DNA from 4 places in the Lonsdalea quercina genome. Region 1 is predicted to be linked to each of the others. Evidence: predicted binding sites of a transcription regulator. Region 1 holds the regulator's gene; each other region holds the start of a gene.
The links. Region 1 encodes CRP, which controls carbon source genes, mostly activating them, when cyclic AMP is high. Its sites were predicted from a motif close to ATGTGANNNNNNTCACAT; they were not measured.
Positions count from the first base shown of each region.

Region 2: the regulator CRP is predicted to act here: its motif matches at 1,258-1,275, upstream of cdd (cytidine deaminase).
Region 3: the regulator CRP is predicted to act here: its motif matches at 1,425-1,442, upstream of aaeR (HTH-type transcriptional activator AaeR).
Region 4: the regulator CRP is predicted to act here: its motif matches at 1,217-1,234, upstream of msrB (peptide-methionine (R)-S-oxide reductase MsrB).

Region 1 is NZ_FNQS01000012.1:82,345-84,547, forward strand. Features, by position in the region: gene argD (bifunctional acetylornithine/succinyldiaminopimelate transaminase) at 1-867, shown strand, start outside; gene crp (cAMP-activated global transcriptional regulator CRP) at 918-1,550, opposite strand; gene BLU64_RS14905 (OsmC family protein) at 1,873-2,203, shown strand, end outside.
Region 2 is NZ_FNQS01000005.1:219,499-221,701, forward strand. Features, by position in the region: gene BLU64_RS09215 (CidA/LrgA family protein) at 54-473, shown strand; gene BLU64_RS09220 (CidB/LrgB family autolysis modulator) at 467-1,162, shown strand; gene cdd (cytidine deaminase) at 1,340-2,203, shown strand, end outside.
Region 3 is NZ_FNQS01000008.1:32,593-34,795, forward strand. Features, by position in the region: gene tldD (metalloprotease TldD) at 1-432, shown strand, start outside; gene aaeR (HTH-type transcriptional activator AaeR) at 469-1,407, opposite strand; gene aaeX (p-hydroxybenzoic acid efflux pump operon protein AaeX) at 1,723-1,926, shown strand; gene aaeA (p-hydroxybenzoic acid efflux pump subunit AaeA) at 1,934-2,203, shown strand, end outside.
Region 4 is NZ_FNQS01000002.1:137,978-140,180, reverse strand. Features, by position in the region: gene pncA (bifunctional nicotinamidase/pyrazinamidase) at 1-208, shown strand, start outside; gene BLU64_RS03535 (YeaC family protein) at 249-530, opposite strand; gene msrB (peptide-methionine (R)-S-oxide reductase MsrB) at 673-1,089, opposite strand; gene gapA (glyceraldehyde-3-phosphate dehydrogenase) at 1,446-2,203, shown strand, end outside.

The sequences.
Region 1 (2,203 bases):
GCCATCGAACGATTCAGTCCGTATAAAACCAAGATTATCGCTTTCCATCAGGCATTTCATGGCCGCACGCTCTTTACCGTCTCGGTCGGCGGGCAGCCGAAGTACGCAGACGGATTCGGGCCGAAGCCCGCCGATATCATTCATGTGCCGTTTAACGATCTGGATGCGGTGAAGGCGGTGATCGACGATCATACGTGCGCCGTGGTACTGGAGCCGGTGCAGGGCGAAGGCGGCGTGCTGCCGGCCACGCAGGCATTTATGGAAGGCGTGCGAAAACTATGTGATCAACATCAGGCGCTGCTGGTGTTTGATGAGGTGCAGTGCGGCATGGGGCGTACCGGCGAGCTGTTTACCTATATGCACTATGGCGTGACGCCTGATATTCTGACGACCGCCAAGGCGTTGGGCGGCGGATTCCCCATCAGCGCGATGCTGACCACCGAGGACGTCGCCTCTGTCATGAAGGTCGGCACTCATGGCACCACCTATGGCGGCAATCCCCTGGCCTGTGCGGTGGCGGAAGCGGCATTGGACGTCATTAATACACCAATAGTGCTATCGGGCGTTTCCGCCAGACACGATCGCTTTATTTCCGCGCTGGACGCCATCAATCAACAATTCGATATATTCGACGGTGTGCGCGGCATGGGCCTGTTACTTGGCGCACAGCTGAAACCTCAATGGCATGGCCGGGCGCGCGATTTTCTGACGGCTGCCGCCGAGTTGGGTGTGATGATTCTGGTCGCGGGTCCTGACGTTATCCGCTTTGTGCCGTCGCTGGTGATTGAACTGGACGATATTGATGAGGGTATGGCGCTGTTTGCGAGAGCGGTCGCTCGGGTGGTTAAGGGCGAATCGAATCTCTAAGCGGAGCGTGAACAGCGCGTTGCGCGCTGTTCATAAGTCTAGTGTTGAGGCTAACGAGTGCCGAAGACCACGATGGTTTTACCGTGTGCTGAAATCAGCTCCTGATCTTCCAGCATCTTTAGTATTCGGCCGACGGTTTCGCGAGAGCAGCCCACAATCTGGCCGATTTCCTGTCGAGTGATTTTAATCTGCATGCCGTCTGGATGCGTCATGGCATCAGGCTGTTTGGCAAGGTTTAGCAGGGTCTGTGCGATGCGGCCAGTGACGTCAAGAAATGCAAGATTGCCCACTTTCTGGGAGGTGACCTGAAGTCTTCGCGCAATCTGGGATGACAGGCGCATCAGAATATCGGGGTTGACCTGAATCAGCTGGCGGAATTTTTTATAGGAAATCTCTGCCACTTCGCAGGCGCTCTTGGCTCGCACCCAGGCGCTACGTTCCTGATCTTCTTCGAACAAGCCTAGCTCACCAATGAAATCCCCTTGATTCAGATAAGAAAGGATCATCTCTTTCCCTTCTTCGTCTTTTATCAATACGGCAACGGAACCCTTTACAATGTAGTAAAGCGTTTCTGCTTTTTCACCCTGGTGAATCAGCGTACTCTTTGAGGGGTACTTGTGAATATGGCAATGAGAAAGGAACCATTCAAGAGTCGGGTCTGTTTGCGGTTTGCCGAGAACCATTCGCTGTTATCCTCTGTTGTAATTCACTACGTAAATCACAGGGCCCAGAGTTCCCTGTAAGGCATGATAACTCTAGTTATAATTCAAATTTCGATGGGCGAAATCTGTCAGGGAATTGACTGAAACCTCTTTGTCAGGTGACTCTGCAAACTGCTGTTTTCAACATTGCGCAGAACGCACCGGATGCTGCCTCTGTTTGTAACACAGGTTGAGAGTACTGTCTTGTGTTGTCTCGCTTCAGCATGATTACGCCTTGATACTCAGGCATTTTCTACATAAGCGCGATAAAATTTCAAAAAAAGTTGAGTGGGAGTGTAAGGCTATGCAAGCGCGGGTGAAATGGGTTGAAGGGTTAACATTTATCGGCGAATCCGCCTCCGGCCACCAGATTGTTATGGACGGCAATGCGGGCGACAAAGCACCAAGCCCGATGGAAGTACTGTTGATGTCGGCGGGAGGATGCAGCGCTATCGATGTCGTGTCTATTCTGCAAAAAGGACGTCACGATGTGACGGACTGCGAGGTGCGTCTCACCTCCGAGCGCAGGCAGGAAGCGCCCCGGCTGTTCACGGCCATCAACCTGCATTTCATCGTGACCGGCAAAGGGCTGACCGAACAAGCCGTGTCGCGCGCGGTATCCTTGTCGGCAGACA
Region 2 (2,203 bases), on a different contig from region 1:
CGGCTTTCGGTTAGCGCTATCATAAATCCCCCCAGATAATCAGGAATCCTTCCATGCGTAATACGATCACACTCTGCTGGCAGTATTTACGCGCTTTCGTATTGATTTACCTGTGCCTTTACGCAGGCAATACGATATCCGCGTTACTGCCTATCACTATCCCCGGCAGCATCATTGGCATGCTGATCCTTTTCGCCCTGCTCTCTTCGCAAATCCTTCCCGCCGACTGGGTGCGACCCGGTTGTCACGTGCTGATCCGCTATATGGCATTGCTGTTCGTCCCTATCGGCGTCGGCGTGATGAGCTATTTCGATCTGTTGCGCAGCCAGTTTGGACCCATCGTCGTCTCCTGCCTGATCAGCACGCTGATTGTGATGGTGGTTGTCGGTTACTGCACCCAAATCATGCACAGAGAGAGGACGCTGCCGGGAACCCGAACCCCGCAGGCAGCTAAGGAAAAAGAGCAATGCTGACCTATTTATGGTGGTCCTTGCCGCTGACGCTGCTGGTGTTCTTCGGCGCGCGCCAGGTGGCGATTAAACTGAACATGCCGCTGCTCAATCCGCTGCTGGTGTCCATGCTCATCATTATTCCCGTCCTGCTGCTGCTACGTATTCCTTACGAACACTATTTCAAAGGCAGCGAAGTGCTGAACAACCTGTTGCAGCCCGCCGTGGTCGCGCTGGCATTCCCACTTTATGAGCAGATTCATCAAATTCGCGCCCGGTGGAAATCCATTATTACCGTCTGTTTTGTCGGCAGTCTGACCGCGATCGTCAGCGGCACGCTGGTCGCCCTGTGGCTGGGCGCAACGCCGGAAATCGCCGCGTCGGTCCTGCCGAAGTCCGTCACCACTCCCATCGCGATGGCGGTGGCCAGCTCGATAGGCGGCATTCCCGCCATTAGCGCCGTCTGCGTGATTTTCGTCGGGATCCTCGGCGCGGTGATGGGACACAGCCTGCTCAATCGGCTCAAGATTACGGTGAAGTCGGCGCGCGGACTCTCGATGGGCACAGCGTCCCACGCCCTGGGCACCGCCCGCTGCGCGGAAGTCGACTTTCAGGAAGGCGCGTTCAGTTCTCTGGCATTGGTGATCTGCGGCATTATGACGTCGCTGCTCGCCCCGTTCGTCTTCCCGCTGCTGTTGCTGATGGCGCACTAAGGTCAGGCGCGCTGACCAACCGTTGCGGGTGAGCGCCCACGAGAGTCATATCTTGATGAATATTGTCGCTCATTTTTTCATTCTATTTCATGCCATTGTGCTAATGATCACAATTTTGCGATTCAACTTCGGCTGTCCGCTATGCTTGAAAAAAGAACAATGAAAAGGGGGACGTACATGCAACCACGGTTTCACGCCGCACTCAGCCAGTTGCCCGACGCGATGCAGGCGGTGATCACGCCGATGCTCAACCGGGGAGATTTCGCCGCGTGGCTGTCCGCCGCGGACGTTGGGCGTCTCTGCCTCGCCGGTCAGGTTGATGAAGCACAGCTTGCGCTGATGCTGCTTCCGCTGGCGGCGGCCTGCGCCCACGCGCCGATCTCGCGTTTTCAGGTCGGCGCGGTCACCCAGGGTGCCAGTGGCAATCTCTATTTTGGCGCCAATATGGAATTTCCCGGCATGCCGCTGCAACAAAGCGTCCATGCGGAGCAAAGCGCCATCACCCATGCCTGGCTCCGTCATGAGCGGGCACTGCGCACGTTGACCGTCAACTATTCGCCCTGCGGCCACTGCCGTCAGTTCATCAACGAATTGAACTCCGCGTCGACACTGAGCATCAGCCTGCCCGAACGCACGCCTCGGCCCCTTTCTCACTATCTGCCCGACGCCTTCGGCCCGCGCGATCTGAATGTCGCTACGTTGCTGATGGACCCGGTTCATCACGGATTGAGTTTGTATAGCGAAGACACGTTAGTGCAAGCCGCGCTGGCGGCGGCCAATCGTAGTCATGCGCCGTACACGGAGGCCTACAGCGGCATCGCTTTGCAGACCTATTCGGGAACGATCTACATCGGCTGTTACGCTGAAAATGCGGCCTTCAACCCTAGCTTGCCGCCGCTACAGGCGGCGCTGAACCTGATGAATCTGTCCGGGGAAAAATTCGGGGATTTACGTCATGCTGTGTTAGTGGAACGTCAACAGGCCGCCACCAGTCAGCGAAGCGCCACTCAGGCCATGTTGGGGGCCTTGGGAGATGTTGAT
Region 3 (2,203 bases), on a different contig from region 1:
GCCCGCCTGATGGGCGTCGCGCCGACCGGCAACGGTCGCCGTGAGTCCTATGCGCATCTGCCGATGCCGCGCATGACCAACACTTACATGCTGGACGGGAAATCCACGCCGGAAGAAATTATCGCCAGCGTCGACTACGGCCTGTATGCGCCGAACTTCGGCGGCGGTCAGGTGGACATCACCTCCGGCAAGTTCGTGTTTTCCACGTCGGAAGCCTATCTGATCGAAAAAGGTCGCATCACCAAGCCGGTCAAAGGCGCGACGCTGATTGGTTCCGGTATCGAAGCCATGCAGCAGATCTCTATGGTGGGCAACGATCTCTCGCTGGATATGGGCGTCGGCGTTTGCGGTAAAGAAGGCCAGAGTCTGCCGGTCGGCGTCGGTCAGCCGACGTTGAAGCTGGACAGCCTGACGGTAGGCGGCACGGCTTAATCACCCTCCGTTCTCCTCCGTCGTCTCGGCGTGCTGTCAGGGCGCCGCCGGCGGAGGCGTCTCCTGGCGATATCCTTGATAGGTCAGCGCCACCTTTTTGAAGTACTCCGTCAGATAATTAATGCACACCTGCACCTTCAACGGCAGATGATCCTTGCGCGTGTATAACGCATAGACCGGCCGCGGATCGGAATGGTAGTGGGAAAACAGAATCTCCACCTCACCGCGTTTAATCTCCTCAAGGACCCACATCAACGGCACATGCGAAATGCCCGCGCCGTGCTTGAGCCAGCGGATTAGCGTCTGGGAATCATTGGTGACGAAACGCCCCTGCGGCTTCAGACGCGTCGTCAACCCTTCCGGCGAGATCAGCTCGAATTCGCTGTCGGGCCGCACGCTGTATTCCAACCAGGAAAAGTTGTCGATGTCAGACAGTTTCTCTGGCGCGCCGTTCTGCGTCAGGTAGCTTTTGGCGGCGCAGACCACCATCGGCATCGAACCCAGACGGGTGGAAAACAGACTGGAGTCCTGCAGCGCCCCTACGCGAATCACGATGTCCAGACCGTCGGCGATCAAGTCCGGCGCGGGGATGCCGCTGACCAGATTGACGGACAGCCCCGGATACTCCTTCAGCATTTCCGCCGTCATCGTCGCCAGGACGTTTTGAGCCATGGTCGAGGTGCTGCCGATACGCAGCGTACCGATCGGCGTGTTGGTAAACGCATACAGCTGATCGTGAACTTCATGCGCTTCGACCAACATGCGACGGCAGCCGTGGTAATAGATTTTTCCCGCCTCGGTCAGCCCGATGCTGCGCGTACTGCGGTTCAGCAGCTTCACCTGCAACGCATTTTCCAGCTTGGTTACCGTTTGGCTGACGGCGGAGACGCTCATTTTCAACTGCCGGGCGGCGGCGGTAAATGAACCGAACTCCACCACTTTGGCGAAGACGGTCATGCTTTTTAATCGTTCCATTATTAAGCCTGGCTTAAAAGTGATTTAGATCACGCTGGGTAGATAAGGTCATAATAAACATCCATAATAAGGCGTGTCTAAACAGGAAGCGCGGTGTTCTCCTCGCCGGATTCCTGCCTTTGTTACCTCAATGAATGAAAAAGTAACCGCTTCATCATACCGATCATTCGTTATGTGTGTTCTTCATTATTGTTATCAGTCTTGCTGTGTCTTCCCCTCGCCCGCAGTCAATGGCTGCGGGCGGAGGTTTTTTTTGGTTATTTGCTATGCTGCTTACAGGGCGTATTACGCATCAGAGTGAGAGATAAGAAAAAGATGAATTCGCTTCCGGTCATGGTTCTGTTCGGCCTGTCGTTCCCGCCGGTATTTTTTGTCCTGCTGGTCTCGCTGGCGCTGTTTTATATTTGTCTCCGTCTGCTGCAGCCGACCGGGATCTACGATATCGTCTGGCATCCTGCGCTGTTCAACACCGCGTTGTTCTGCTGTCTGTTTTATCTGCTTTTCCGTTTCGGTCTTTGAGGTCGTTGTGAATACATCCGCTCTGACAATCTATCTGAAAAAATTTGCTCGCATCGCCATTACGCTGGTGTTGGTCCTGTTGGCCATCATGGCGATTGTGCGGGTGTGGGCGTTCTACACCGAGTCCCCCTGGACGCGCGACGCGCGATTCACCGCCGATATCGTCGCTATCGCGCCCGACGTCAGCGGACTGCTGACCGCCGTCAACGTCCACGATAACCAATTGGTCAAGAAAGGCGACATCCTGTTCGAAGTCGACAGACCTCGCTATCAGCAG
Region 4 (2,203 bases), on a different contig from region 1:
CATCATGGGATTGGCGACGGACTATTGTGTGAAGTACTCGGTGCTGGATGCCTTGGCGCTGGGGTATCGTACTGAGGTCTTGGTGGACGGCTGTCGCGGAGTCAATCTACAGCCCGCAGACAGCCAGAAGGCGCTCGAGGAGATGCAGGCGCAGGGCGCGATCTTGACAGAGTCGCAGGCGTTTATCACCGCGCTTGCCTCCTCGTAAGGCTAGATAATCGGTGGCGAGGGCAACAAGGTCAACGCCATCAGTCCTGCGGTTTAAACATCCTAATTGGCTCTGCAGCCGCAATAAATCGCTGCTTAAGCGCCTGCTTGCTTTTGATTTCTATTTCGCCCTGCTGATTGATGCTCATGTGGTCGGCCTCTACGTTATGACGTGACTGCCAGAGTAAGACCATCTGCATGGCGTTGTCTTTCTGTTCCGCAGTCAACGCCACGCCGTCGGGCCATTTTCCCAACTCCACCGCTGTCGCCAAACGCTGGTAGATCTCCGGCGTCATCGCATTTAACACATCCTCAATCTGCATTGCCCATATTCCTTGATTTATGCGTGTTAGAGGGTGTTGAGGTCCACGGCACGCAAGATTAATGACCGTATTAGCGTGCCTTGAGGTAGCGACGCCCCCATTGGAATCATTGGTAGCTGAAACGTTTCAATTAAATAGACATCTAGCCGTCTATTTTTTGATTATTTTCCGCATCGATGAAACTTAGCGAGGCCGAGTTGACGCAATAACGCTCACCGGTCGTCTCTTTGGGGCCATCAGGAAATACATGCCCGAGATGAGCATCACAATTGCCGCAACGAATTTCCACCCGATGCATATTATGCGAATTATCATCCAGGTAACGAATCGCCTCCGCAGACACAGGTTGATCAAAACTGGGCCAGCCGCAGCCAGAGTCAAACTTGTTATCCGAGTAAAACAGGGGCTGCTTACAACATAAGCAGTGGTAAATGCCGGTCTGCTTGTTATGCAGCAACTTGCCGGAAAACGGCGGTTCAGTTCCCCGCTGTTGGGTGACATATCGTTGTATTTCCGTCAGGTTATCGCGCTGAGGAGAGTCATTAAGGTCTTTGTCCATCGCTTTGCTCACAAAAAAAATTATTATGCGTGTTAAAGAGTATAGACCGTAAGCACTACAAAAAATTAACACTCGAAACGTTATTTGGCCTGTTATTGCGATAGGCTAGAGCCTGACGGGGTGCTAATTGTGATCCATGTCACAATAATACCCCCATCGGGTGTTCTCATACCCGGCCAATGCTCCTATCATGTTGTCCAACAACTGAAATGACCGAATAGATGATTTATCGTGCAAGGGTTGCCCATAGTTTTGACATACAGCAACTATTGACACGATTCCGCTTGACCCTCGGGAAGGTTTTTGTAATTTTACAGCCAACCTTTTATTCACAAACCAAATAGCTGGTGGAATATATGACTATCAAAGTAGGTATCAATGGATTTGGCCGTATCGGCCGTATTGTTTTCCGCGCTGCCCAGGAGCGTTCAGACGTTGAAATCGTTGCAATCAACGATTTGTTAGATGCGGACTACATGGCTTACATGCTGAAGTATGACTCCACTCATGGCCGCTTCAACGGTACTGTTGAAGTTAAAGACGGTCATCTGGTCGTTAACGGCAAAACCATCCGTGTTACCGCAGAACGCGATCCGGCTAACCTGAAATGGAACGAAGCGGGTGTTGACGTTGTTGCAGAAGCGACAGGTATCTTCCTGACTGACGAAACTGCACGTAAACACATCCAGGCTGGCGCTAAGAAAGTCGTACTGACTGGTCCTTCTAAAGACAGCACGCCGATGTTCGTTATGGGCGTTAACCATAAAGACTATGCGGGTCAGGATATCGTTTCCAACGCATCTTGCACCACTAACTGCCTGGCGCCGTTGGCTAAAGTTATCAACGACAAATTTGGTATCGTTGAAGCGCTGATGACCACTGTTCACGCCACTACCGCTACTCAGAAAACCGTTGACGGCCCGTCTCACAAAGACTGGCGCGGCGGCCGCGGCGCATCTCAGAACATCATCCCGTCTTCTACCGGTGCCGCTAAAGCTGTCGGTAAAGTTATCCCGGCTCTGAACGGTAAACTGACTGGTATGGCGTTCCGCGTTCCGACTCCGAACGTATCCGTTGTTGACCTGACTGCACGTCTGGAAAAAGGCGCTTCTTA